2 linked regions of the Zobellia alginiliquefaciens genome follow. The protein of the gene in region 1 interacts with the protein of each later gene in a pairwise test. Links are inferred from orthologs where the notes say so. Each region holds a gene or a part of one and is shown in the gene's direction. Other genes may lie near its edges.

What was found.
Region 2: the proteins of P0077_RS19100 (region 1) and P0077_RS16020 interact in binary tests that used the Escherichia coli proteins (3 or more experiments, as listed by UniProt). The link is inferred for Zobellia alginiliquefaciens from one-to-one orthologs.

Annotation. Positions count from the first base shown.
Region 1 is NZ_CP119758.1:4,616,987-4,632,135, reverse strand. What follows is about bases 1,108-3,901. They hold P0077_RS19100 (uracil-DNA glycosylase), read left to right. Parts: upstream 1,108-2,068; coding sequence 2,069-2,734; downstream 2,735-3,901. Other genes in these bases: P0077_RS19090 (substrate-binding domain-containing protein), read right to left, coding at 3,354-3,901; P0077_RS19095 (response regulator), read left to right, coding at 2,924-3,352; P0077_RS19105 (DUF3124 domain-containing protein), read right to left, coding at 1,397-1,909; P0077_RS19110 (endonuclease MutS2), read right to left, coding at 1,108-1,318. Also shown: more of P0077_RS19110, read right to left, coding at 1-1,107; more of P0077_RS19090, read right to left, coding at 3,902-4,199; ppk1 (polyphosphate kinase 1), read right to left, coding at 4,273-6,330; P0077_RS19080 (nucleoside phosphorylase), read right to left, coding at 6,387-7,259; P0077_RS19075 (DUF1835 domain-containing protein), read right to left, coding at 7,264-8,196; P0077_RS19070 (translation initiation factor), read right to left, coding at 8,317-8,646; P0077_RS19065 (isopenicillin N synthase family dioxygenase), read right to left, coding at 8,649-9,599; P0077_RS19060 (alpha-ketoacid dehydrogenase subunit alpha/beta), read left to right, coding at 9,729-11,705; P0077_RS19055 (lipocalin family protein), read left to right, coding at 11,848-12,330; P0077_RS19050 (YiaD family glycine zipper/OmpA-like lipoprotein), read left to right, coding at 12,342-13,037; P0077_RS19045 (NAD(P)/FAD-dependent oxidoreductase), read left to right, coding at 13,124-14,251; P0077_RS19040 (methyltransferase domain-containing protein), read left to right, coding at 14,248-14,964; P0077_RS19035 (type III polyketide synthase), read left to right, coding at 14,969-15,149. UniProt on the Escherichia coli protein: Excises uracil residues from the DNA which can arise as a result of misincorporation of dUMP residues by DNA polymerase or due to deamination of cytosine.
Region 2 is NZ_CP119758.1:3,877,643-3,892,857, reverse strand. The notes cover bases 11,433-14,292. They hold P0077_RS16020 (nucleoside-diphosphate kinase), read left to right. Parts: upstream 11,433-12,582; coding sequence 12,583-13,002; downstream 13,003-14,292. Other genes in these bases: recF (DNA replication/repair protein RecF), read right to left, coding at 13,797-14,292; P0077_RS16010 (hypothetical protein), read right to left, coding at 13,360-13,776; P0077_RS16015 (DciA family protein), read right to left, coding at 13,062-13,358; P0077_RS16025 (alkaline phosphatase D family protein), read left to right, coding at 11,485-12,534. Also shown: P0077_RS16085 (ParA family protein), read left to right, coding at 1-34; P0077_RS16080 (ParB/RepB/Spo0J family partition protein), read left to right, coding at 34-936; P0077_RS16075 (DUF5683 domain-containing protein), read left to right, coding at 929-1,567; dapB (4-hydroxy-tetrahydrodipicolinate reductase), read left to right, coding at 1,624-2,325; lepB (signal peptidase I), read left to right, coding at 2,432-4,132; P0077_RS16060 (molybdopterin molybdotransferase MoeA), read left to right, coding at 4,105-5,355; P0077_RS16055 (DUF3810 domain-containing protein), read right to left, coding at 5,387-6,454; P0077_RS16050 (aminoacyl-histidine dipeptidase), read left to right, coding at 6,589-8,049; P0077_RS16045 (DUF805 domain-containing protein), read right to left, coding at 8,105-8,461; P0077_RS16040 (peptidylprolyl isomerase), read right to left, coding at 8,687-9,799; gliding motility-associated peptidyl-prolyl isomerase GldI, read right to left, coding at 9,848-10,393; P0077_RS16030 (DHH family phosphoesterase), read right to left, coding at 10,390-11,406; more of recF, read right to left, coding at 14,293-14,876; P0077_RS16000 (tetratricopeptide repeat protein), read left to right, coding at 14,992-15,215. UniProt on the Escherichia coli protein: Major role in the synthesis of nucleoside triphosphates other than ATP. The ATP gamma phosphate is transferred to the NDP beta phosphate via a ping-pong mechanism, using a phosphorylated active-site intermediate.

The DNA of each region.
Region 1 (15,149 bases):
AAGCTTCCGCTAGAGCGCCACCTAATTCCGGGTCACTACCGGTACCAAATTCATCAATTAGAAAAAGGGTATCGTCATCACAAATCCGTAAAAAATTCTTCATGTTCTTTAACCGGTAGCTATATGTGCTCAGATGATTTTCTATGGATTGATTATCCCCAATATCAGTAAGTATTTTATCAAACAAACAAACAGAACTCCTTTCATGAACGGGAATTAGAAGCCCTGATTGAAGCATTACTTGAAGTAGGCCAATGGTCTTTAAAGTTATACTTTTTCCACCTGCATTTGGTCCACTGATTACAATTATCCGGTTTTCGGCATGTAATTCTATGGTTTGCGGATACGTTTTTGCTCCTTGTAATTTATTGCTCAAATACAGTAAAGGGTGAAAAGCATCACGTAAATAGAGTCGCTTTTCATCATTGATTTTAGGCAACAAGGAATTCGTATCACGGGCATATGCAGCTTTTGCGGCAGTAATATCAATATGTGTTAGATAGTCCTGATATTCCGCCAATAGCCATGCAAATGGCCTTATTTGGTTCGTAAGCTCGTTTAGTATACGCTGAATTTCTTCTTTCTCGTCATATTCCAGATTATTCAGCTCCCGGCTATATTTTAAAGTAGCTTCAGGTTCTATATAAACGATGCTCCCCGTTTTGGAGGTGCCCATGACGGTTCCTTTCACTTTACGTCGGTACATGGCCTTCACCGCCAAAACCCTGCGGTTTTCCACAACAGACTCCCGTATATCGTCTAAATAATCAGAACCGTGATAGGTATTTAATGCTGAAGCAAAACTTTGGCCAATTTTACCTTTCACCTGATTCATCTGACGGCGAATGTCGAAAAGCTTGTTGGATGCCCTGTCTTTCACCTCTCCAAAGCGGTCAATGACTACCTCAATTTCCTTAGGAATATCCGTATTCAGCTCAACTCTGGCTGAAACCTCAAAGAGTAGGGGGTAATACTCCTTGAATTTTTTAAGGAATTTTTTATGTGAGGCCACCGTTGTGCAGATGGTCCCGATTTTTTTAAAACTAGAGACTTCTAAAGTCGTATTTTCTATTCTAAGAAGTTGAAGCTCTTTGTTTATAGTGTCAAAACCATGAGGAGGAATTCGGTTTTCATTCTCAAAAGAGGATAAATACTCCGCCGTTTGCCCTAAAATTTCAACAACGGACTCCTTATCGGATATCGGAACGATTTCCAATGCGCTTTCTTTCCCCATTTCCGTTGAGCAGCGTGCAGAGACTTGCTCTAAAACAGTAGGGAATTCTAGGTCTTGTACGGTCTTAGCGTGAATATTTGCCATTCTTATTTAATTGCGACGGCAAAGGTAGGCATTGATAGTGAAATGTGAAACGGGTTGCGACACCAAGAAAGACAAACATTACTCAATACGTCTACCTACCGTGGTAAACGACAGTCCTTGTTGAGACATAGTGGAATTCATTACGCCTTCAAATAAAGGTTCCGGACACCCTTTAGGCACTTTCCATTCTATTAAAAAATTAGAACCGGTACCGCCTTCAATATCAACTTCATCAATAATAATTTCGGTGGTTTCCATGGGGGCTAAATAGATGGGGTGGTCAAAATATGTTCTAACCGATTTTCCATGGGTATCAAAGTATTCGGCCTTTGTTAAATAGATGGTGTCTTTATCACTTGTATTCCGTAAACTGGCCATCGCCGTTAAATTATGGGTCTTGTGCTCGGATATACTATAAATTTGAGAATATATGGAAAGATAGGTCTTGCCGTATTCCAGCGAGTCTTTGGCCGAAATTGAAACCTTTCGCTTTGCCCAATTTTCAGGATTTACAGAGCTTATTTCTTTTTCTTCAGGAATGCAGCTAAAAAGTAACGACACCATCAATAGGGATAAAACACACTTTTTCATTTTGTAAATATTTAAAGCAGACCTTTCTTAGCCAATGCACTATATATTTTAGGTAATTTTGAAATTGATACAAGAACCGGTTCCCTTAAAGAAGGTTTTTCTTTGACTAATACCAGTTTTTAGGCAATTACCCTTGCGTTACAAAAATGATAATAATAAATGACAGTACAAATACATAACAGTTGGTTAGGGCCACTTTCCGAAGAATTTGAAAAACCCTACTTTAAAGAATTGACTCATTTTGTAAAAAAGGAATACGAAGAACACATTTGCTACCCCAAGGGTAAAGACATTTTTGCCGCTTTTGACCATAGTCCGTTTAATAAAACAAAAGTGGTGATTATTGGTCAGGACCCCTACCATGGGCCAAATCAGGCAAACGGACTCTGTTTTTCCGTAAAGGACGGTATACCGCACCCACCTTCTTTGCAAAATATTTTTAAAGAGATTGAAACCGACTTAGGAATACCTTATCCCGTAAGCGGAAATCTAGAGCGTTGGGCGGAACAAGGTGTTTTACTTTTGAACGCTACATTAACCGTACGTGCACACGAAGCAGGAAGCCACCAGAAAAAAGGATGGGAAATTTTTACGGATACCGTAATCAGGAAGTTATCAGAAGAAAGAGAAGGCCTTGTTTTTTTACTATGGGGAGGGTTTGCAAAAAAGAAAGCAAAGCTTATTGATGGGAAAAAACATCATATTCTAACCTCTGGACATCCTTCTCCATTAAGTGCTAATCGTGGTTACTGGTTTGAAAATCATCACTTTAGTCAGGTTAATGAAATCCTTAAGAGAAAGGGGTTAGAGCAAATTACTTGGTGAATCAATAATTTTTAAGCAGATATAACATATTACCAAAGGTTTCTTTTAGCTTTTAAGCTAATATTTTGCGATTATGATAAAATACCTGACAAATTAACAATAAATACCTTACGTTTTAGGTTATTTATTTAATTTTAAATAAGATTTTTTATCTAAACACTAGACGCAGCACTAACCAACAAAGAAACCATGAAAAATTTAGAGCAATTAAATTCAATATTACTTATTGATGATGATGAAATAAACAACATCTTACATTCAGTTTTTATTAATAAATTAGATTTGGGTTTAGAAGTTAATACAGCGCTAAATGGTAAAGAGGGCCTTGACTTTATTTTGGGTGATGGCGAGGTAAAATTAGAATTGCCATGCATGGTAATGCTTGATTTAAAAATGCCGATTATGGACGGATGGGAGTTCATGAAATCATATGAAGAATCTGTTCCAAAAGAATTGAAGGATCAAATCACCATAGTTCTAGTAACTACAAGTGATAATCAAGAGGATAAGGATAGAGCGAAAAGCAATAAGTTTATTGATGATTTCTCTCAAAAACCTTTATCTGACGATACTTTTAGGCATTTGATTCAAAGTCATTTCAATCTAGTCGTTATTTAAGTTAATTTAAGATCTTTGATAGGGAAATAGGTTTATCAATTAGATTTAATTCCCTTAAGGTGTCTTGAACTTTTGTTAGTGTAGCTTCTGGAAGTTGCTTCTGGCTCCATTGCGTTATTCTTAACCACTCCTGAATATCCTCCAATTGCTGTTCGTATCTGTTGGCTAGACTGCGACCTATACTTGGTATTTGTTTAAATTCAGAAGTATAGTTGTTAATGACCTCTAAAATATGTCGTAAGATACTTTCTTCTTCATTAATGAATTTTTGAGTAGCTGCAACTACAAAACAAGGCCAAGGAGTAGGGCAGTCGCCCAACCTTCTAAAAACAACTTTGTCCACCAAAGGTTTTGTTGTGAAGTGTTCCCACATGAAATAATCGGCTGTACCTTCTGTTAAAGCGGTAACTGCTCCCTGAAGATTATTTATGATTTCAAATTGCAGCGTTTCTGTAGACCATCCTTCATTTTGCGCGTTTACAAAAGCCATTAGATGGCTTCCGCTGCCCATCCGGCTAATTGCAGCTTTGGTTCCTTTAAGGTCGGCTATGGATTGGTATTCGCTTTTGGCACCTACATGTATTCCCCATTGTAACGGCGTAGAAATATATTCTTGAACAATTTTAGATGGGTTGCCCTCCGTTATACTCTTTACGAGACCTTCAGTTAGAATTATGGCCAGATCTGTTTCATTGTCCTGAAGCATTTGGCACATTTTCCCCGTCCCTTCCGGAACCTCCGTCCATTCTAAATCAATACCTCTTTCTTCAAAAGCGCCTTCTTCTATGGCCATATGCCACGGAAGGTTAAAATGTTCTGGAACGCCTATAATTCTTACTTTTTTCATATGTATGCTGTGCTACTTAATGTTGTAAAATTAAGAAAAATCCATTGGAGGAGAAGTATCATAAACAATCCTTCTATTTGTCTACCGAAACTGCTCTGTAATTAGCATTGCGTTTTTGCTTCAGATACTCATAAATAGCATATTGAGAACGGATGGGATTTCCTTCTTCTGGTGACACCAGTGTATTGCTATCCTTTGCATCCTGCACACGGGCCTTTGCCGTATCGTTTAACTGAAGCTCTAGAATATCTTTTAATTCACTAAAAACATCGGTATCCAAAACAGGGGTGAGCACCTCAATCCTTCGGTCTAGATTTCGTGTCATCCAATCCGCAGAGCCAATATACATTTTTTCGTCTCCATTATCGTGAAACAAATAGATACGGCCATGCTCTAAATAACGGTCTACAATACTAGTTATAATAATGGGAGAACTGCCCGGCGGCAATTCCTCAATGGGTTTAGCAATTAAACAGCAAAACCCGCGAACAATTAGACGGACTTGTACACCTGCTTCACTAGCACGATATAGCGCATCTATCATGGTTTGATCTTCCAGGCTATTCATTTTTGCGGTAATCTTTGCAGGAAGGCCAGCTTTACTATTTTTTATTTCGGTTTCAATGGATTTTAAGAATACATTTCTGGTATTGAAAGGCGAAACAAGCAGGCGTTTTACTTTGGGGATAATCAAACGGCGTTTTAAAGTTGAAAAAACCTGATATAAATCGTCAGTTATTTGATTGTGAGCTGTAAAGAGTCCATGGTCGCAATAAATTCTTGAAGTGGTGGCGTTAAAGTTTCCAGTACCTATGTAAGCATATTTTTGAATAGAATCGTTTTCTATTCGTTCCACTAAGGCAATTTTGGAATGCACCTTAATATTAGGAACGCTAAAGTAAACCTGAGCTCCATTATCTTGGAACACCTTACCCCATTCAATATTGTTCTTTTCGTCAAAGCGCGCTTTTGCTTCTACAAAAATAGTTACTTTTTTTCCCTTTTTAAGCACCAGAAGTAGCGCGTCTGTTAACACCGAAGATTTTGCGATACGGTATAAGGTGATTTTAATATGTAGCACCTGATCATCTTTAGCGGCTGCAGCAATAAACTGTTCCACCACATCAAAACTTTGATACGGAAAATGCACCAATTGATCTTTCTCTTTTATGGATGAGAAAATATCTTGGGTTTGAGACAACACAGGATGCGGTAGCGGCTGTTGTGGCTTATAGACTAAATTAGGATTATCCGTAGGGTTTTTTAAGCTGAAAAAATCCGAAAGGTTATGATATCTCCCCCCTGGAAAAAGGTCAATTACGCCGATATCCAAGACTTCCCTGATAATTGTTAGAAACGCCTCAGGCATTTTAACATCGTACAGCAGCCGTGTGGGTTGTCCTGATTTTCTCTGATCTAAAGCATCGTAAATTTGATCCGCTAACGGCGTGTCCCCAAAATCATCTTCCAAATAAAGTTCAGCGTCTCTGGAGAGCTTTAAAGAATAACTGGCCTCAATTGTTCCTACTGGTAAAAGTTTATCCAGATTCAATTTTACCACATCGTCCAAAAACATAAAAGAATGGTCGTCGCCAGGAAGCTTAACAAAGCGCTCGTGGGTATTAGAAGGTATACTTACAAAATAACATTCACCATTGGTCTGAGCTACGAAAAAATAGAGTCCACCATCCTCCAGTTTTGGTTTCTCTTCCGCTTTAAATACATTACAATTTTCTGAAACACCCTTGAAAAAGGTGTCTAGAAACTGTTTTTGGTCAGGATTTAGTCCTTCATCCGTCAAAAAGCGAATATGCTCCTTAGCGAGTTCATCGAAGATTTCTTCCATGATGCTGCCAAACCGCTGTTGTTGTTCATCTACAATACCCAGAATTTTTTTCAAGGTTTTGTTTGAGCGTAAAACCAGTTTCTTTCGAAGGGATTTGTCAACGGATTTTAATTGTCGAAGTTGTGAAACACGCACTTGAAAGAATTCATCAAGATTTGATGAGAAAATGGCTAAGAATTTTAGCCGTTCCAAAAGAGGAGTGCTGGGATTGGCAGCTTCCAATAGTACTCTTTCATTAAAAGACAACCAATTTACATCTCGGTGTTTATACAATTTTCTGTCCATAGCTTACAAAAATAACCAATCATACACAGTTGAACCTAAAATTAGTGTTAACTGATTTATGGAGTTGTAAGCTTTTCTAAGGTATATTGAATCAGTTCTTCAACGGATTGGGTAGGGTTTTCACTAAACTCTCCGTTGGCTCTATTTGCTAAAATACAGTTCATGGAAACTGCACGGTGACCTAACAATTTGGAAAGCCCATAAATGCCCGAAGTCTCCATTTCTAGGTTGGTAACCTTTACATTTTTATAGTCAAAAGACGCTAATTTCTCTTGAAGATCAGCATCCCTGAGATTAAGCCTTAAAACTCTACTTTGCGGTCCGTAAAAGCCTATATTGGTAACAGTTGCCCCCAATCGTATACGATTTGAAAATAGCTTTTTGCCCAGACTTTCATCATATTTAACCACATATGGCACTGACTTATGAGGTGACCAATTTGTATGATTTACAAAAGCATCAGATACATCCAATTCTTGGACGGCCTCACTATCGTAGAAGTGTAAAAGGCCATCAAAACCCATTGCGTATTCGCTCATTAAAAAGGAGTCGATTGGGATATCTGACCTAATAGATCCGGATGTGCCAATCCTTACAATGTCCAATACGGTCTTATTTGGTTTTACCGTTCTTGTATCAAAATCAATATTGACCAATGCGTCAAGTTCGTTAAAAACTATGTCGATATTATCCGTTCCAATTCCAGTAGAAACCACCGAAATACGTTTCCCATTGAGTGTTCCCGTATGGGTATAAAACTCTCTTTTTCCTTTTTTTACCTCTATGGAATCAAAGAACTTGGAAACCGTAGCTACACGATCAGGGTCACCGACCGTAATTATAGTTTCCGCAATGTCTTCGGGTAATAAATTTAAATGATAAATGCTCTTATCGGCATTTAGGATAAGCTCAGAGGCGCTTAATTGCATGCAGTTACAGCTTTAGGATTCTGTTAGCTTCGGTATTATAAAGGAAATTATACTTTAAAGCACCACCTAGGTATACATTGTTATCTTGAATACAGGAATAGTAGCTTGTTTTGTTTTCTAAAATCTCTTTTCCTTTTCTAGTAAGTCTAACGGGGTTAAAAGAAGAAAACAAAGGTTTCAGCCTTCCTAAGGCACGGTCGTATTGCGTATCCGAAAATCCTAATAAACCTTGATTCTGAAGGATTTCAGTAACAAACGCTCCTTTTGAGGTGGGCTTTTTGTCTAGCGCAAGTCTTAAGATGTCATTTTCCATTTGATTAAGTCCGTTCTTAATACTTGGAAAACGATGTAAATGCGTACGAACCGCATCTCCTAAATAGTTAAACTGGAATTCGCCAAAATCCGATAAATTTTCTAAACGTATTGGGTTGTCACTGCAATACAATTGCCAAACATAGTCCGCATACTCAATATCATCTTGCGTCAGCTCTACTTTATTCTTATATAATTCCTGTAGCTGGTCATCGTTTAGATCGTTCAGACTGTACATTTTATCCGTACTGTCTTCCTTACCGCTACAGACCAAAGAAACTTGTGCATACTTGCGGTTGGTTTTTAGCCAACTTAGTACAGCTATCATATTTACCTGACAAAAAAGATCGTACTCAAACCAGAGTACGATCTCATCTTGTTGTTTATGATTACAAAGGGATCGGTATTCTTTTAAGGTTTTTTCAATAAACCATGATTTTGATACCTTGTAATTTTTATTTAAAAATTCAAAACGGGCTTTCCAAAAAGATTCACTCCCCACATTAGTGAGGGTTTTTCCTTCGCATAACATTTCACGCCACGTGATAATGTCACCCTTTATTTTTAGTGATTTTAATCTATCCGTAAAGCTATCTCCGTTAGTGATGTGCAAAAGGGAACTCATGTAGGGTGTATTATAAGGTTCAAGTGAATAAAAGTACTATTAATTAAAAAAAAAGCAAAAATAATTAACAGAATTAAGAAGTCTTCAAGCAAGCTTCGTTAAGTGCTGTTTTTAAAGGGTTTACCCTCCAACTCGCTTCACTGCAAAACCTTTTTCTTTCAATAAAGTCATAATTTTATCTCTATAATCGCCCTGAATAATGATTTGACCATTTTTAAAACTACCACCTACGCTTAATTTAGTCTTAAGCTCTTTTGCCAATTTTTTAAAATCACTTTCCGCACCGTTATAACCTTCTAAAATGGTAATAGGTTTCCCTTTTCGCTTTTCGTATTTACAAATAATAGGGTCGTCCTGTAACCAAATATCACTTTTCTCCTCTGCAGGAGTTTCTGTTTCTTCGGGTTCGTGGTCCGGAAAAAGGTTCTTTAATTGGTCTTGCAAATCCATATTTATCCTTTTATAAGTCCTAACTCAATCAAACGCTCATGCAGGAACTCGCCAGCTGTAATGTCTTCAAATTGCTTTGGATGGGCGTCATCTTCGCAGTTCTCTAAACAATTAAGGGGCATTTCGCTTATGGGATGCATAAAGAAAGGAATAGAATAACGAGAAGTTCCCCATAGTTCCTTAGGCGGATTCACAACTTGATGAATAGTAGACTTTAATTTGTTATTGGTAAGCCTAGAAAGCATATCGCCCACATTGATCATTAACTGATCAGGCCGTGCAATAGCATCTACCCATTCGCCTTCATGGTTTTTTACTTGCAGTCCGCGACCGTGAGCTCCCATTAATAAGGTTATAAGGTTAATATCACCATGTGCAGCTGCACGCACCGCATTTTTAGGTTCAGAGGTAATAGGAGGGTAATGAATAGGGCGTAATATAGAATTACCGTTCTTTATATAATCATCAAAATAAGTTTCTTCTAAATTAAGATGAAGTGCCAAGGCCCGCAGCACATACTTGGCCGTTTTCTCCAGCATCTGGTAAGTTTCTTTGCCAACCGCATTGAAGGTCGGTAACTCGTCCACCATAACGTTATCCGGATACTCCGCTTCCAATTTAGGGTTGTCTTGTACATATTGCCCAAAATGCCAGAATTCCTTTAGATCACCTTCTTTTTTACCTTTTGCGTGTTCCTTTCCAAAGGATGTATATCCGCGTTGACCACCTATTCCTTCTATTTCATAAGAATCTTTCACATCTTGGGGAAGGTCAAAAAATTTCTTTATTTCATCATAAAGACTTTTTACTAAATCATCCGATAGAAAATGACCGCTTAAGGCTACAAAGCCAATATTCTCAAAAGCGGAACCAATTTCTTTTATGAATTTCTCTTTTCTCTCGCTATTATCCGAAACAAAATCTTGTAAATCTACACTAGGTATTGCACTCATGACGTTGCTTTATAAATTTTATCAAAGTTAGTAAAATCTACTCAACTTTAATATGTAACAAAGACGGCGTCGGATGTGGTATTTTTGCTACTTTTATCTACCGAATTGGAAACACATCCCCGAAACTTTATGCAAAACGATAAAAAGAATATAGACGAAACTGTTTCACTAAAACTCTATAAAGACCTTCTACGTCCTAGGATGATTGAAGAAAAGATGTTGATTCTTTTACGTCAGGGAAAAATCTCCAAATGGTTTAGTGGTATTGGTCAAGAGGCTATTTCTGTAGGGGTGACGAACGCTTTGAACGATGATGAGTATATTTTGCCCATGCATCGGAATTTAGGAGTATTTACTACACGTGGTATTCCTTTAAACCGATTATTTTCTCAATGGCAAGGTAAAATGAACGGTTTTACAAAAGGTAGGGACCGTAGTTTTCACTTCGGCACTAAAGAATATAAAATTATAGGAATGATCAGTCACCTTGGTCCACAATTAGGTGTGGCCGACGGTATTGCTTTAGCCGAAAAACTTCAAAATAGAAATGCGGTTACCGCTGTTTTTACAGGAGAAGGTGGTACTAGTGAAGGGGATTTTCATGAGGCTTTAAACATTGCATCCGTATGGGACCTGCCTGTTATTTTTTGTATTGAAAACAACGGATATGGCCTCTCTACGCCAACAAAAGAACAGTATAACTGTGAGAATCTAGCGGATAGAGGTTTGGGGTATGGAATTGAATCGTATACGATTTATGGTAACGATATCATAGGGGTATACACCAAGGTGAAGGAGATTGCTGAAGATTTACGGGAAAATCCACGTCCGGTTTTAATTGAATTTCAAACGTTTCGAATGCGTGGTCATGAGGAAGCAAGCGGTACTAAATATGTTCCAGATGAACTGATGGCCGAATGGGCGGAGAAGGACCCTATTTCTAATTATGAAAAACAACTTCTAGAAGCTAATATGATATCCGTAGAAAAGATTGAAGCCCTTAGGGCTGAAATTGAAGAGGAAATTAATTATAATTTAAAATGGGCCTTTGACGAACCTGAAGTTGAACCGAATATGGATCAAGAGATTTTGGATGTATACGCACCTTTTGAATATATTGAGATTCAACCAGGAAGTGTTGTTGAACATATTAGGTTGGTAGATGCTATCTCAAAAGGATTACGGCAATCCATGGAAAAACATCCCGATCTGGTAATCATGGGGCAGGATATAGCGGATTACGGTGGAGTTTTCAAAATTACGGAAGGGTTTATGGATGCTTTCGGAAAGGAGCGCGTGCGAAATACACCTATCTGTGAATCGGGGATTGTTTCGACCGCTATGGGATTGTCGATCAAAGGAATGAAAGCCGTGGTGGAAATGCAGTTTGCGGATTTTGTGAGTAGCGGGTTCAATCCCGTAGTCAACTACCTTGCTAAATCTCATTACCGTTGGAACGAAAAAGCAGATGTTGTAATTCGCATGCCCTGCGGGGGCGATGTGGGCGCAGGCCCTTTTCATTCCCAAACCAATGAAGCGTGGTTCACCAAAACCCCAGGGCTCAAAGTAGCCTACCCTGCTTTTCCGTATGATGCGAAGGGGTTACTGGCTACTGCCATCAATGATCCAAATCCGGTTCTGTTCTTTGAGCACAAAGCTTTGTACCGCATTGTTTACCAAAATATACCTGCCGATTATTATACACTTCCTTTCGGGAAAGCGGCTTTATTGAAGGAAGGGCAGGATATAACTATTGTTTCTTATGGAGCAGGAGTGCATTGGGCTTTGGACACGTTAGAGAAACATCCGGATATTTCAGCAGACCTTATTGACTTGCGCACATTGGCTCCTTTGGATATAGCGTCCGTTTATAAATCGGTAGAAAAAACGGGGAAACTTATCATTCTTCAAGAGGACAGTATGTTCGGGGGTATTGCCAGTGATATTTCTGCCTTGGTCATGGAAAATAGATTCCAATATTTAGACGGACCTGTTAAACGTGTAGCTAGTATGGAAACGCCAATTCCTTTTTCAAAAAAGTTAGAAAATAATTATTTACCTAAAGAAAGATTCATTTTTGCACTTAAGGAACTTCTTGCTTATTAGTAATTGAGCAAACATCTTGTTCTTTCACACCGGTTTACATTTTAACAAAATGGCACCTTTGTTATATTAATAATTGTTTAACGGTCTCTTGGCAACTTTGACGCCAACTAAACCGTATCTATGCAAACTTTAATTCAAAATTATGATCAAAAATAGCGTATTGATGTTGGCTCTAGCAGTTGTAGTCTCATCATGTTCTCTTTCAAAAAATGTGCGTGAAGAACGCAAAACCATTAATGGTAACTGGGTTTTGGAAAATGTAGGATATGAGAGCAATGGTGGTTCCTTTAAATCCATGCTTTTTAACGATGCCAATGGTTTTTGCTTTGAAGGTAGTACCTGGTATTTCCTAGAAAATAATAGTACCGGCAGTTACACTATACCTACATCTAACAGTGTTTGCCCTGGTGGGGTTAGAAATATTAGATGGTCAGTTCTAGAGAATGAGAATGGCAATGACAAGCTGCAGTTCAAATATATTGACGAAAAGAAAAAAGATATTTACGGTAGAACCGGGTATCGTTTAGAGATTGTATCCTTATCTCCATCTCAGATGACATTAAAATCAGATGTAAATGTGGATGGCAGTCCAGTTTCGGTCGTTTATAAATTTTCAAAACAATAAAATAGAGTCACATGAAAAAAATAGCTTTAAAATCAATATATATCATCATGGCCATGACCATGGTTGTAGGTTGTAAAACGGTGCAAAATGCCAATAACAAACAAAAAGGTGCCGTAATAGGTGCTGGTAGCGGTGCTGCTATTGGTGGTGTAATCGGAAACAATGTTGGAAGTGGTAATAATACGGTATTAGGTGCAATCCTTGGTGCCGCTATTGGCGGTGTCGCTGGTGGATATATCGGAGATCGCATGGATCGTCAGGCAGAGCGTATTGAGGAAGAGATTCCGGGTGCAGAAGTAAGTAGGGTTGGTGAAGGTATCAATGTTACGTTTAACGAAGATGCAGGTGTTTATTTTGATACTAATAAATCCGATGTAAAAGGTACTTCTCAAACCACATTGAATAGTATGGCTCAAATCTTAAAAGATTATCCAAAATCTAATGTACTTGTAGAAGGTCATACGGATAGTGCTGGACCTGATGAGTATAATATGAACTTATCAAAACAAAGAGCTACTTCTGTAACTGACTATTTAATTTCTCAAGGCATTGACAAAAGCCGATTGGAGACAAGATGGTACGGCGAATCTCAGCCTGTAGGTGATAATACTACTACGGAAGGTAAAGCTAAAAACAGAAGGGTAGAATTGGCAATTGTAGCCAGTGAAGCATTAAAGCAAGAAGCAAAGCAACAAGTAAAAGGATAATTCTCTTTTTATAAATCAATAATTTTAAAAAAATACCGGCATTTTTTGTCGGTATTTTTTTTGTCCAAATTGACTATCTTTCCTTAGTGGAGCAATATGAGGTTATCATTGTAGGAGGTGGATTGGCAGGCTTAACGGCGGCTATCCATTTATCAAAGACTGGGCATAGGGTTTTGGTCTTTGAAAAAAACACATACCCGCACCATAAAGTTTGTGGCGAATATGTATCCAATGAAGTGCTCCCATATTTAAAAAAATTAGGAGTAAACTTAGACAAGTCTGGAGCTGTCCCAATCACTACGCTACGGTTTTCGACGGTTAAGGGAAGTGGTCTAAAGACTGAATTACCGCTTGGAGGAACAGGCATTAGTCGGTATGCCTTTGATTATCTGCTGTATGAGAAAGCGGTGGAATCAGGAGTGGACTTTATTTTTGACAGTGTAAATTCTATTGAATATAAAAATACTGTTTTTAAGGTAGTTACAATCGATAATCGAAAGTATACTTCAAGCATAGTCATTGGTGCTTATGGCAAGCGAAGTGTGCTAGACAAGCAGTTGAACCGTAGTTTTATCAAGGAGAAATCGTCTTGGCTGGCTGTAAAGAGTCATTACCGCTTGGCAGACTTTCCAGACCGTGAAGTAGGTCTCCATAATTTTAAAGGGGGGTATGGTGGACTATCAAAAACGGAATCGGGAGCGGTTAATTTTTGTTATCTAGCGTCCTATCAAAGTTTTCAAAAGGAAAAAGACGTTGAACGATTTCACAGGAATGTAGTTCAAGAAAATCCAATTCTAAAAGATTTTCTCTCCCGCGCAGAACCATTATTTGATTCCCCTTTGACCATAGCGCAAGTGTCTTTTGAAGCTAAGGCTCCTATAAAAGACCACGTCATTATGTGCGGAGACACAGCTGGTTTAATTCACCCTCTTTGTGGAAACGGTATGGCGATGGCCATTCATAGCGCTAAAATAGCCTCGGAATATATAGATGCTTTTTTATCTGGAGATAAAATGAACCGAAAAGATATGGAGCAGGGGTACATAAAAAAATGGAATCGTACCTTTAAAAGGCGCTTGTGGTTTGGCAGACAATTGCAGTCTCTGTTGCTTCACCCTAGTTGGTCCGCCTTCGGAATTTCACTCGTTGCAAGACAACCATGGCTTTTAAAACAACTGATTAAAAATACCCACGGGAAACCTATAAACGAATGAGCGATTTTTCAATACGAAGTACCGAACCCGAATTAATGGACGACTTGTCATTGGATGAAACGCATCTTAAACAGGTATTGTTGGATATTGATCGTTCCAATCGTTTTTTGAACGGGAACCATCTCACCATTCAAGCGATAAGTCGACTTATTTCTGGTAAAAATCACAAATCATATACGATTTTAGATATGGGGTGTGGCAACGGAAGTATGCTTAGGGCAGTAGTTTTATGGGCACGGAAGCAAAACATTAGCGTTTCCTGTATAGGCGTTGACCTAAACGAAAAAAGTTTGGAGATAGCACGTGAAGATTCACAAAATTATCCTGAAATCCAGTACTGGAAACAAGATATTTTACAACTAACTCCAGACAAGTTAAAGTGCGATATCCTTCTATGTACTCTTACAATGCACCATTTCCGGAATGAGCAGATTCCGCAATTCTTGAATCAATTTTCGAATTTGAGCCGAATCGGATTTATTATTAACGATTTACACAGAAGCACCATGGCTTATCATCTTTTTAAACTCTTTAGTACTATTTTTATACGAACCGATATTGCCAAAAAAGATGGCCTTATTTCCATAAAAAGTGGATTTAGCAAAGAGGACTTAACAGGTTTTTCTGATAAACTACCGGATATGAAGCATACGATTCAATGGAAATGGGCTTTTAGATACATATGGGTTGCCGAACAAAAACTCCCGATTTAAGTATATGAATGAAGTTCGAATCATAAAAACGGTGAAGCAATTACCAGCCTATTGCAAACCGACGAATGAAATTTTGCCGTTTGTGAACTTGTGGCTTTCTGGCCAAGAGGATCGCTTTAGGCGTAAGGTTATCAAGATATTTGAAGGTGCCGCCGTAGACAAGCGCTACAGCATTATGGCGCCCG
Region 2 (15,215 bases), 750 kb from region 1 along the record:
TGAAGTCGTCAAGAAAAACAAAGAGATAGCTTAATGGCGAAAGCAACAAAAAAACAAGCACTAGGCCGCGGACTCTCCGCTTTATTAAAAGACCCTGAAAACGACATTCAATCTGCTGCAGACAAGAATGCGGACAAAGTGGTCGGAAATATTGTAGAGCTGGATATTGAGTCTATTGAAATGAACCCTTTTCAGCCGCGTTCTAATTTCAATGATGAGGCGCTTCAGGAATTGGCCACTTCAATTAGTCAATTAGGTGTTATACAACCTATAACGGTTCGTAAATTAGATTTCAATAAATATCAACTGGTTTCTGGTGAACGAAGATGCCGTGCTTCCAAACTGGCAGGTCTCACCACTATACCAGCATATATACGTATTGCGGATGATCAAGAATCATTGGAAATGGCCTTGGTGGAGAATATCCAACGCCAAGACCTAGATCCAATTGAAATTGCGCTGTCTTACCAAAGGTTGCTTGATGAAATTCAACTTACCCAAGAAAAACTTAGTGATCGTGTAGGTAAAAAACGCTCTACCATTACCAATTACCTGCGTCTCTTACGTCTAGACCCTATTATCCAAACAGGTATTAGAGATGGCTTTTTAAGCATGGGACATGGTCGTGCACTGGTAAATATTGAAAAGAAGAGTGACCAGATAGATCTATACGAAAAAATTATAGGCCAGAATCTTTCTGTACGTGATACGGAACGTGCCGTAAAAGCTTATCATGAAGGTAGTTCCCCTGAAAAACCTGCAAAAAAGGCTCCAAAAACCCCGGAATTTGCAAAGGGAAATATTAAACCCTTTACCGACCATCTTTCGGTAAAAGTAGATATTTCCGCTACAGAAAAAGGGAATGGAAAAATAACTATTCCGTTTCATTCTCAGGAAGAGTTCAAACGAATAAAAAAATTGATCCTAGGTGAGTAAATCCCTCCTAACCCTTGTTTTCATTACTCTTTTTACATTAACTGCTACTGCACAGGAAGAAACAGCTAAAGGTAAAGAGGTAGATTCACTCCAAACTGATTTAGCGGAAGAGGGAATTATAGTAGTGGATACGCTGAAAAAGAAAAAGGTTAGAATCAACCCGCTTGCCCCAAGCAAAGCGGCTTTTTATTCTGCTGTTTTACCTGGTTTAGGTCAGATTTACAATAAGCGGTATTGGAAAGTGCCAATAGTTTATGGAGCAATTGGTGCCGCTGTGTATGGGTATACTTGGAATAACAATAATTATCAACGTGTACGAACGGCTTTTAAAAGAAGAAGGGCCGGTTTTACCGATGATGAATTCTATGACCCTAACAATACCGGAAGTGGGCCGCTTTTAGGTTTAGACGATTTACAGAGTCAACAAGAACGTTTTCAAAATGATCGAGATTTGTTGTTACTTGTATCCATTGCATTATATGCTTTAAATATTGTAGATGCCAATGTAGATGCACATTTAAAACAATTCAATATTGATGACGATTTAAGCTTTGATATGGAACCGTTTCTAGATTTGGACCCCATAACCAACAACCCTAGTTACGGGATGGCCCTGATTATAAAATTTTAAACACAAATAACTGATTTTAAGGAGACTAAATTCAGTTGTCAAAATAATTACATACCTTGAAAATAGCACTATTCGGATACGGAAAAATGGGTAAGATGATTGAGAAAATCGCCCAAAGCAGAAACCACACTATTGTTGCAAAGATTGATGTTGATGCGGTTGATATTGATTTCTCCGAAATGGATGTCGCTATTGATTTTAGCATGCCAAGTGCCGCATTTGGCAACCTTACCAAATGTTTTGAACACGGCGTACCCGTGATTTCGGGAACAACAGGTTGGTTAGATAAATATGATGAAGCCGTCGCCTTGTGCAAGGAAAACAAAGGAGCCTTTATTTATGCATCCAATTTCAGCTTGGGGGTTAACGTATTTTTTGAACTTAACGAATATTTGGCCAAAATGATGAAAACCTTAGACCAGTACAAGGTATCTATGGAAGAAATTCATCATACCCAGAAGTTAGACGAACCCAGCGGTACGGCTATTACTTTAGCGGAAGGCATAATCAAAAACACGGATTATAAAGCTTGGAAACTTGAAAATGCGCCTGCGGGGGAAATTCCGATCGTATCAAAAAGAATTGGCACAACGCCTGGTACGCATAGCATTGATTATAGTAGCGAGGTTGATTCTATAGAAATTAAGCATACCGCCCATAACAGAGAAGGATTTGCCCTTGGCGCTGTTATTGCAGCTGAATGGATTGTAGGAAAAACTGGTGTTTTCACTATGAAAGATGTGTTAAACCTTGGTTAACGGATATAATAATTGAACAAGAATTAGGCTTATTTGCAATAGAAGCACTAGATTTCAATGCTTTAAGAATTTAAATAGGAGCATTTTTACAATATAAAATACACAAATGGACGCAACACAGTGGTTACTTTTTATTCTGATTATTCAGATAATCCATTTTGCAGGAACCTGGAAACTTTACGTAAAAGCAGGTAGAAAAGCTTGGGAAGCTGCTATTCCCGTATACAATGCTATAGTCTTAATGCAAATTATCAATCGCCCAAAATGGTGGACGATACTTTTGTTTATTCCAATTATCAATCTATTAATGTTTCCGATTATATGGATTGAAACCATACGCAGCTTTGGACGTAACAGCACTGCAGATACATGGTTGGTAATACTTACTTTAGGCTTTTACATCTATTATGTAAACTATGCTTTGGATGTCAAATATATTGAAGACCGAAGCCTTCAACCAAGAACGGCGACAGGAGAATGGGTAAGCTCAATAGCCTTTGCAGTTATCGCCGCAACCCTTGTTCATACCTATTTTATTCAACCTTACGTAATTCCGACACCTTCGTTGGAACGAACACTGCGTGTTGGTGATTTGTTGTTTGTTAGCAAGTTTCATTACGGAGCCAGAACCCCCATGACTACCATTGCAGCTCCAATGGTACATGACACACTGCCCCTTGTTCATACCAAATCATATCTATCAAAACCACAGCTTCCGTATTTCAGGCTTCCAGGTTTTACCAAAGTAGACCGGAATGACATTGTTGTTTTCAGCTGGCCTGCGGATACGGTGCGTCAGTTTTTCAAAAGAGAAAAAGGAGTTATAAAACCTATTGACAAAAAATCGAATTACGTAAAACGTTGCGTAGGTATTCCAGGGGATTCATTGGCTGTTAAAGATGGCTATGTTTATATCAACGGGAAACAATTGGAACTTTCGGATAGGGCTAAATTACAATTTGATTACGCCTTGTATTCCAGCAAAGGAGTTTCTTCCACCATGCTAGAAAAAGTGGATGCTACAGGATGGAATAGAAAGTATATCATCAATTCACTGAACCAACAGCAACTGAACAGTATCCAAAAATATGTAAAAGGCTACAGGCAACGAAATGATGGTAAGTTAGAAGTCTATACAAATGAAGGCGGTATTCCTATTTCTGTAGCCCGCAAAAATTCCATTTCCCTAGCCGAAGAAACAGGTCTTGAGCGTATTGCCCCCTTAACGGATGAAATGGTGGCGGAACTTAAAAAAGAGCCTTCCTTGGATTCTATCGTAAGGATAGTAGAGAAAAAAGGCGTTCCCGGAGGTAACATATTCCCTCAGAACCCAGATTACCCATGGAATTACGACCAGATGGGCACCATTTATATTCCAGAAAAAGGAGCCACAGTACCGCTAAATCTAAAGGTATTACCGCTCTACAAAAAAATTATAAGAGAATATGAAGGCAACACCATTAGTGTATCTGGTAACCAAATAAAAATTAATGGGGAAGTAGCGGACTCATACACCTTTAAACAAGATTATTATTGGATGATGGGTGACAACAGGGACCACTCAGAAGACAGTAGAGCTTGGGGTTACGTACCGGAAAACCACATTGTTGGTACCCCTATTTTTATTTGGCTAAGTGTTGATAATTTCAATGAAGGTATTTTTAACTGGAAACCAAGATGGGATCGTATTTTTACCACGGTAAACGGAAACGGCGAGCCGGTTTCTTATTTTAAATATTTCCTGATAGCCTTGGTTGCTTACTTTGTAGGAAGCTGGTTATGGAACAAGAAGAAAGCCAAGGGATAATTAAGAATCCCACTTCTAAAAATACATTCAAAATGATTGCCTTTGAAAATGCTTTTAATCAGGTAGTACAACATACTCTGGACCTTGGGAATGAAACGGTTGCACTTTTAAACAGTACCGGAAGAATTCTAAGCGAAGACATCAAAGCTGATAGGGATTTCCCGCCGTTCAATCGTTCCACTAAAGATGGCATCGTCATAGCTTTTTCAGCAATCGAAAAAGGAATTACACGTTTCAAAATTGAAGGTGTCCTTAGTGCAGGTATGCCCCAGCAATCGCTATCAACAGAAACCAATTGCCTTGAAATCATGACAGGTGCCGTCCTTCCAAAACAGGCCGATACTATAGTTATGTATGAGGAAACGGAAATTGAGGATGGTTGGGCAACCCTCAAGAATATCCCTAAGAAAGGTCAGAATATTCATGGCCAAGGCAGTGAGGAGCAAAAAGGCGCGATTCTCTTAAAAAAAGGAACAGAAATCACAGCTGCCGCTATAGGCGTACTTGCTTCGGTCGGAAAAAAAGATGTACTGGTAAAAAAGCTTCCTAAAATCTGTGTCGTCTCTACCGGAAACGAACTTGTAGAAATACACGAAACTCCACTACCTCATCAGATTAGGAAATCCAATTCCCTTTCATTGGCAGCTGCACTGGAAAAAGTAAAAATAATACCCACCCTCCTACATATAGCCGATGACAAAAAGACTATAGAAACAGAGCTTGAGAAGGCTTTTTCCAAATATGACGTTGTAATGCTCAGCGGTGGTGTCTCCAAAGGTAAGTTTGATTTTATCCCGGATGCTTTAGCTAATCTTGGTATAGAGAAAATATTTCACCGGGTTGCCCAACGTCCTGGTAAACCTTTCTGGTTCGGAATTCAGAAGGAGAAGCAAAAAGTAGTATTCTCCTTTCCCGGCAATCCTGTTTCCACATTTGCCAATTATCATGTTTACTTTTTACCTTGGTTAAAAAAATCGCTAGGCTTGGAAGTGGAAAAAGAGAGCGTTATTTTAGATGAAGCCATACAACCCCACCCTTCTTTAACCCTTTTCATACAGGTTACCACGCAATGGAAAGAAGGGAAGCTATTAGCAAAAACAATTAAGGGTAACGGGTCGGGAGATTTGGTAAGCTTGGCTCTCGCCGATGGATTTATCCGAGTTCCTCAAGGAGGTGAAGAAATAGCTCAGAATACGGTTTTTGATTTTATTGTGGCCTCCTAATTGTTTATTTCAAATTACTCCTATCTATTTCTTAAATTGGATATTTTTCGTGATACCCAACCATTAATTCTACGATTTTGCTATAACTTTTAATACCATCTTTTTGCTGATTTGCTTTTAAAAAGGTATTAAAGATAGATTTAAAAATAGGTTCAAAAGGATTTATGTACTCCATATTATGCTCATAAAGTTCCCGGTAATTCTCCTGCACTCCAAGATTAACTTTCGCATACAACTCATCAAATTTAGCCTTGTCCGAACGCCGTATCGCACTTAAACAATGACTTAGCGCGTAAGCTGAAGCCGAATATTGAAAATAGCGGTCCTTATTTTTTACGGTTACCAAATACCCAATAAAATTGGTTTCATTCTCTTTAGAGTATCCTACTTGATGTCCAACCTCATGCCCACTTACCACGGGAAACCGAAATACTGGAGTTAGTGCATTTACCTGCGCTTCGTTCGTGAACGGATTTAAGTATCCTCCAATTCCCATATAACTGGCCAATGAACTGAACATTGATTTTTTTAGACTACGATGTTTATATTTTAGCAGGGGCACCTCACCCTCTAATTGCTTGTATCCTTGTTCCGTCTTATCAAAAATTTCATTACCGGTATAGGGTACTTGCACTCTCTTGGTGCTATCCGAGGTCAATTCAAATTGAAGTCGGTTTGTTTTGACAACTAATTTCTCCGCAAGGTCTACCACCTCTTCCGTAGTAACGCTATCCCGGATGGCAAAGTTCTCAGCAATTGGTTTTCTATAATAATTCAATCCCCAAACCAGATTGAAAGTCAAATAAAACACGGACAGGACAACCACTATATTTCGCAAAAATTCAAGAGGTCGTTTTTTAATTTTCAATCGGTTCACATACACATACCTAATACCGAGAACAATGAGTAGTACGTAAATAATTTCACCAACCGAAAAAGGAACCCATCCAAAGAGAATTCTAAAAAACTGACTAATTACCGGGTAGATACCATTACTATAATATGTTTCTACAATTTCCGGGTTACCACCAAGCCAAGCCACTATTAGAATTTGTGGAAGTAGACTTAATGCAATACCATTTCTTAATTTGTTTTTCAATACGCAGCTTTTACTTGAAACAGGCCTACCCAATTAAATGATTTCTCAATTATATAAGGATATAAAGCCAAAATTAACCAAATATCATCCATACCAATTTTTGACTCCGTATTTTTGCAAAAATATAACATCACATGAACGAAGCTATAAGAGAATTACAACCCAAGGAGGTCTGGAATAAATTTGCAGATTTGAATGCCGTACCACGTCCGTCCAAAAAAGAGGAACGTGTTATAGAATTCATGTTAAACTTTGGGAAGTCACTCAATCTTGAAACTTTTAAAGACCATGTGGGCAATGTCATCATAAGAAAGCCCGCAAGTAAAGGTATGGAAGATAGAATTACCGTAACCTTACAGTCGCATTTAGATATGGTACATCAAAAAAACAATGACACTGTTTTTGATTTTGAGAACCAGGGGATTGAGATGTTCATACAAGAAGATTGGGTAAAGGCAAAAGGCACCACCCTTGGTGCGGATAATGGTATGGGAGTGGCGGCTATTATGGCCTTGCTACAAAGTTCTGAGATTACGCATCCAGCTATAGAGGCACTTTTTACTATTGATGAAGAAACCGGAATGACCGGTGCTATGGGACTAGAAGGAGGCGTTCTTAAAGGCGATATTTTATTAAACCTGGATACCGAGGAAGATGACGAATTAGATATAGGTTGTGCCGGCGGTATAGATATTACTGCCACCAGAAGTTATAATGAAAAAACAGCACCTCGTGCAACCACTGCTTATGAAATAAAAGTAAACGGCCTAAAAGGAGGTCACAGCGGCATTGAAATACATAAAGGTCTTGGTAATGCCAACAAGATAATGAACAGGATTCTATATACCGTTTCCAACTCATTTATGCTACGTATTTCTGAAATAGATGGAGGTAGTCTAAGAAATGCTATCCCAAGAGAAAGCGTAGCTAAGATCGTAATACTAAAAACTCAAAGTGATGCTTTTGAGAGTTCCGTAAAAGAACTAACTCAAACCATTCAAAAAGAATTGAGTGTTATTGAACCTAACCTACAAGTGACCCTTGAAACGACAAAATTACCAAAAACAGTGATGGGGCTTGGAGCTCAAGAACGTTTGCTGCAAGGTGTTTATGCCGCACATAACGGGGTTTATGCAATGAGCGCCGCAATACCGGATTTGGTAGAAACGTCTAACAACGTTGCTAGGGTTTTGGTAAAAAATGGAAAGGCCAAAATAGGATGCCTTACCCGTTCTTCCGTTGATTCCGCAAAAATGGATTTAGGTAATGCTTTAAAATCTACATTTGAATTAGCTCGTTTTGATGTTGAATTTAGTGGCACCTACCCTGGGTGGACACCAAATGCAGATTCTAAAATTCTTAAAGTTGCAGAAGAGAAGTACATTACTCTTTTTGGAGAAAAGCCAAAAGTAGCGGCATGCCATGCTGGGTTGGAATGTGGGATTTTAGGTCAAAACTATCCTGAAATGGATATGATAAGTTTTGGTCCTACAATTTTAGGAGCGCACTCACCAGATGAACGCGTGAGTATTTCCTCGGTACAGAAATTCTGGAAATTCCTTTTAAACATCCTAGAAGATATTCCTAAAAAATAATTTAAAAAAAAGGGTTTGCTGTTATAGCAAACCCTTTTTTTTTATTGTTATAAGACTATACTTTCTGTAAGCTAGCTTGTTCTTCACTTTTTGGGTTTGGACCATATTGGTTGTCTCCTTCCTCACTATCCGTACATGCCAAAATAAGATTGTAAATAGGTACAAGTATGAACCATCCGCTTTTACCAACATCATGCATTCTTCGTACACCCACGGCAATACCGGGAATTAATACCCCTAATGAGTAAATAAGCGATAAAAATAGAAGTGCTGGCACATCTATTACTACAGCTACAATTTGTAAACCGTAAGAAATTAAGATGTTGAACAAAAAGAACATCCAATATTCTTTTCTTCTGGCGCGGCCTTCAAATCCGGCATAGTTTTGCAATACTTTTAAGTACCAATTCATAGTTTAAGATTTAGGGTTAACTATTAATGAATGATATAAACGGACAGCATTACATTGTATTATGAATTATTAGATGAACTGCACAAAAAGAGAAAAAAACTCGGTGAACACTAAAAAATAGACTGATCAACCAAGTCTATTGCTATTTTAAACATGCCAAAAATCTTAAATATCCGCATAAAAAAACCCGCAACTTGCGGGTTTTGAATTGTATGTTCTTCTTTATTACTCGGCTATTCCGGTAATTTCAAGATCAAAAACCAAATCTGCACTAGGAGGTATCGGCCCTGTTCCTTGTGGTCCATATCCTAAATGAGAAGGAATAAAGATTCTTACTTTATCTCCAACCTTCATATTTAAAAGACCTTCTTTAAAACCGGCTATTAAACCCGCATCAGGACTATATTCCATGGGTATTGGCTCGTAACCTCCACCTTGCTTTCTTCTTGCATCAAATTTATTATACTTAGTAGCAACATCTTCATAGTTGCTATCAAATAAAGTTCCGTCTTCCAAGAAACCTGCATAATACACAAGTACTTGACTACCTATAGATGGCTTTTCTCCTTCACCTTCTTTTAGTGTTAGTATTTTCAGTCCGCTTGGTAACTCCTTGGCCTCTTGTTTTTGTCCCTCAAGACTAGCTTTAAAGTCGGTTTTCATTTTCTCAAAGGCAGCAATCTTCGCTTCTTCTTCCGCAAAATAATCGCTCATTACCTGAACGGCATCAAACTTTTTAGCTGTTTTTCCATTACGAACGATCTCAACAGTATTCATTACTACATCCACTACCGGTCTATCTTTGGTCATCGGGTCTTGAGAAACCTCTGTAGTAGCTATAGAATCAACTACATCCAAACCTTCAACTACATGACCGAAAACTGTGTGTCTTCCATTTAAAAATGGAGTTTCCTTATGCGTAATAAAAAATTGACTACCATTGGTTTTAGCACCTGAATTTGCCATAGACAAAATTCCTTTTTTATCATGCACCAAAGAGTCATTAAACTCATCTTTAAACTTGTAGCCTGGATTACCACGTCCCGTACCCGTTGGATCCCCTCCTTGAATCATAAAATCCTTAATGACCCTGTGAAAAATAAGTCCGTCATAATATTTCTTCCCTTTTAAGCTATCCGTAACAAATGGGCTATCGCCTTCCGCTAAGGAAATAAAGTTAGCCACCGTAACTGGTGTTTTCTCGTATTCTAATTTAATAATAATATCACCTTTGCTAGTATGGATATCAGCAAATACGCCATCACCTAATTCGGCATATTGACTTTTACAACTAGACAACAAAACCACTAGGGTCAATAAGTAATAGATTTTTTTCATCTTTAAATCCTTTGTTTTTATTTTACTTTTATTGTTTACTGGTAAGCGTTATTCAATTAACTCGTTTTCTTTTTCGATTTTAAAAATAGATAATGTAACCTTAAAGGGTACATTAATACCTATCCTATCATTATCTCCATGATATCCATATCCTAAAGATGAAGGAAACAAAAAAGTAGCTGTTTCCCCTTCTTTTAACATCTTTACACTATTTCTTAAACCTGGGAATAAATCTTGCTTGTCTACTTTATATGTTAACGTACCTATATCATCCGCACTGTAAATAGTATCGTTCCTTAGGCTAACAATATTGTAAGTCATCACCACTAAATCATCTGGCTGTGGGGTATAATTTGCATCTTCGTTCTTTTCGTCATAGTAAAACCATGACCCACTAGCGGAATGTGTATATTCATGCAAAGTATCATTGGCCATTACCTCTTGCATTAACTTTTCTTCTTTTGCCAAAAGTTCTTTACTCCGCTTAACGGATTGCTTAAAAAAACTGCCTGACTTAACTTCAACAGGTCTTCTAGCCTCTGGACCTCCACAGCCCACAAGTGCCATTAAAAAAATAAGACTTAAGATTCTCATGCCTGTAATTGATCTTTATAATTTTCTAAAAGTGACTCAAAATAAACCGCTGTTTCCTCTAGTGACCTATCACTTTTACCACCAGCGGCATTGTTGTGTCCACCGCCATTAAAATAGGTCCTAGCAAATTCATTTACGTTGAAATCCCCTATAGACCTAAAGGATATTTTTATTATTCCTTCTTCTTTATTTTCTATAAAAATAACAGCAAAGATAATACCTTCAAGAGTAAGTCCGTAATTGACAAAACCTTCCGTATCTCCTTTTTGATACTTATAGGTATCGAGTTCATCTTGACTTAACGTTATATAGGTCGTTCTGTACTGATCATGAATAACCATGTTCTTTAGGGCACACCCTAAAAGGTGTAACCTTCCTGGGGTATTCGTATCATAAACACGGTGATGTATCTGCGTGTTCTCGGCACCCCTATCTATTAAATCGGCAATAATACGGTGCGTTCTACCGGTAGTAGACCTAAATTTAAACGAGCCTGTATCCGTCATAATACCCGTATACAGACAATTTGCTATATCTGCCGTTATTTTATCCACATCACCCAAAAACTCAATGAAATTATACACCATTTCACAAGTAGAACTCATTGAAACATCTGAGTACATTATCTTTGCATAATCCGACGGTGCCTGATGATGGTCTATCATTATAAACGGAACTGTCAAATCCTCCAAAACAGCCTGCATTTGACCTATTCTTCCCAAATGATTGAAATCTAACGTAAAAACTACCGTTGCTTCGGCTATCTTCTCCTTAGCTTGACTGTTATGTTTTTCGAAATTCAATATATTCTCGTTGCCGGGCATCCATTTTAAAAACTTAGGATAATCATTGGGCGCGACAATAACGGCCTCTTGCCCCCTATCAAGAAGGTAATGACATAGCGCTAAAGTTGAACCAATGGCATCACCATCAGGGTTTTTATGTGGTACGATTACGATTTTTTGCGGTTGGGAAAGTAGTTGCTTTACCGCTTCTATAGACTCCAAATTCATGCGTGCAAAGATACAATTTAATAACGTAGTCTTTTACGACAATGTTTTATTTTTACCGCATCAATTTAAAACCAAAATATGCTCAATAAGTATTTGGCCTTTTGTTTCGTTTGTTTAATCGCTGCTTGTAAGACCAAGGAACAAACCACACAGACCATTAAAAATGAAATAACGGCCCCAACATTTACAACAGACTTTACATTAGCCTTTGGTTCTTGTAACAAACAAAACGAAACCAATTCGCTCTGGGACGATATTCTAAAATCCCAACCGGATGTTTGGGTTTGGGGCGGTGACAATATCTATGCCGATACCGGCAACATGAAGCGGCTAAGAAATATGTACGCACAACAAAATGCAATTGAAGGTTATAAAAAACTAAAGAACCAAGTACCTGTAATTGGTACGTGGGACGATCATGATTATGGCCTGAACGACGGCGGTGTAGAATTTGATAAAAAGAAGGAGAGCCAACAAGAGTTTTTAGATTTTATGGGGGTAGATAAAAATGACCCTAGGAGAAAACAAGAAGGCGTGTACGCTTCTCACACTTACAACACTCCCAACGGAAGCATTAAAGTATTAGTTTTGGACACCCGGTACTTTAGAACGGCCTTGACACCCGATATAGGTAGTACTAAACGCACCAAGCCCAACGAATACGGAGAAGGTACCGTTTTAGGTGAAACCCAATGGAATTGGCTAGCAACGGAACTAAACAGTTCAAAAGCAGATTTTAATATTTTGATCAGTAGTATTCAAATACTATCCAATGAACATGGTTTTGAAACTTGGGGCAACTTTCCGCATGAAGTAGATAGACTTGAAAAACTGATACTTGATTCTAATGCAGAAGGTGTAATTCTTTTATCAGGTGACCGACATATCTCCGAATTCTCAAAAACCGAGATATCAGGATTAACATATCCTATAATTGATTTTACAAGCAGCGGATTAACACATACCTATACCAAATTCAGTGGCGAACCTAATCCTTTTAGGGTTGGAGAAGTAGTTTCAACCAAAAGCTTTGGACTAATTAAATTCAATTTTAAAACTAAAGAGACGCAAATGCAAATGATGGGTAATGATTTAAAAGTTCTAGGAGAGTTACATCAAACCTATTAAAACTTGCCGATTGTTGAATAAAGCGTATTTTTGCAAAAAATTTTTACAATGACAACGAACAGAACATTTACGATGATCAAACCGGATGCGGTTGAAAACGGCCACATTGGTGCCATTCTGGAAAAAATAACTTCCGCAGGTTTCAAAATCGTAGCCATGAAGTATACACAATTGAGCACAAGAGATGCACAAGAGTTCTACGCCGTTCACAGTGAGCGTCCATTTTACGGAGAATTGGTAGAGTTTATGAGCCGTGGTCCTATTGTTGCCGCTATTTTAGAAAAAGACAATGCAGTTGAAGATTTTCGCGCATTGATCGGGGCTACAAACCCAGCTGAAGCAGCAGAAGGTACTATTAGAAAATTATTTGCTTCCAATATTGCAGAAAATGCGGTTCACGGATCAGATAGTGATGAAAATGCAGCTATAGAAGGTTCTTTCCACTTTGCTGGAAGAGAAATTTTCTAAGAATATTATAACTTTTATATAAAGCCTGTAGGTTTCTAGTTCCTGAAATCTACAGGCTTTTATCTTAATACCAGTTTTGTAACAAGCTCCTTACCCAAATCTTCATTGAGCATTCTAATAATTTTTGATTTGCCAAGACTCAGCTCCTCTCTAAGTACGGAAGACGATAACGCTACAAAAAGCGTATCTCCCCTAAGTTCAATATCCGTGGTGTAGTTATTTACACCGTTCCCCATTAGATTACGCCAGGCTTCCCGCGCATCTACCTTATCCATTCCTTTTTGCAGCCTATTCTCCTTGATGAATTCATTCAAGGCTTGACTCATATTCAAGTTCTCATTTCTTCTCTTTGCCATTTTATTGAATTGAAATAGGTTCAAATCTTTTGTAATCATACCGAATACCTTCTGCATTCTTTACCGAAAACGAAGTATCGTCCAGCTCAATTAGTTGCTCTGACCATTCACTAAGCTCAGTCTTATAGTCTATAGAAAAAGATTGTTCTTTTTGGGTGATCACAAATGCCTCGGCATCATCAGATGTTTCATACGTGCCGTTTAGCCTTGGTTGCATCTTTTTTCGGAAACCTTCCTCTCCATCTATGGAAATATAATCAACACTGGTATTTACGTTGTATTCTTTAACATTTCCATCGGGCAAAGTTACTTTTGTAATTTCCCAGTAGCCACCCAACTTACTTAAATCTTCCTTTGAAATACCCGAAGAACATCCCAAAACCAGGCCTACAAATCCTATTAAAACATATTTATTCATCCTTCTCAAAAATCTAGTCCTTATAATTTGAACAGTTTATACGTTTGATGGATCTGTTTTACAACCTCTTCCGTACGTTCCGCATGTGTATCACTAATGAAAATCTGTCCAAAATTCTCATTGTTCACCAAAGCTACAATATGTGACACTCGATGTTCGTCTAATTTATCAAAAATATCATCCAGTAATAAAATAGGTGTTGTTTTAGATCGGGCCTTTATAAACTGAAATTGGGCAAATTTTAGGGCGATCAAAAATGATTTCTGTTGCCCTTGGCTCCCAAATTTTTTTATAGGATGTCCCGAAATTTCAAACCCCAAATCATCTTTATGTATCCCAACCGATGTATACTGCAAGGCTTTATCCTTTTCAACGGACTTTTCCAAAAGACTCAATAAGTCTTCATTTAGCAATTTACTTTCATAACGCAATGCAACTTCTTCATGCCCTCCAGAAATGGCAATATATTGTTCTTTAAAAATAGGAATGAAATCCTCTAGAAAAGCAACGCGCTTATCAAAAATCTTGGTCCCATAATCATTCAATTGCTCATTGTACACCGCAAGGGTATCTTTATTAAAGGTATGGTTGGCCGCAAAATATTTTAAAAGCGAATTTCTTTGTGCCAACACCTTATTATACTTTATAAGGTCTTGGAGGTACTCTTTATCGGATTGGGAAATGACTCCGTCTATAAACTTCCGTCTTGTATCACTCCCCTCAATAATAAGGTCTCGGTCTGCCGGAGAAATTATCACCAATGGCAGTAAACCTATATGATCGGACAATCGATCATACGTCTTGCCATTACGCTTAATAATTTTTTTGGCTCCCCTTTTTAAGCTGCAGACCACTTTCTCTTCTCGTTCATCTTTTTGAAACTCGCCCTCGATCACAAAAAAGTCTTCATCGTGCTTTATGTTTTGTGTAGAAACCGGGTTAAAATAACTCTTACCAAAGGAAAGATGGTATACGGCATCCAACACATTGGTCTTCCCTACTCCGTTCGGCCCCACCATGCAATTGATTTTTTTATCAAGCTCTAAATCCTTTGAATCAAAATTTTTGTAATTAATAAGGGATAATTTCTTTAAAAACATGCGCTATAAATCCAGTTTTGACGGTACTTGGTTCACAAACCTCAAAAATAACGAATAAATACCTGTTCGGTTTTGGATAAAACCTTTATTTTTGCGCGACCAATAAAATTAGAAAATGGCAACATACAAGAAGCGGGGATTTAAACCAAAAGATAAGGTTGAAGAGCAAGAGTTTACAGAACAAGAAAGCGCGACTGCGGAAGTCTTTAGTACGTTAGACGAAAGTGCTTCAAAAACCGAAGCTTGGGTAGCCAGTAACCAGAACTATATTCTGGGTATCATTGGCGTTATTGCTGTTGGCGTACTTGGGTATTTAGCTTACGCCCAGTTTGTAGAGAA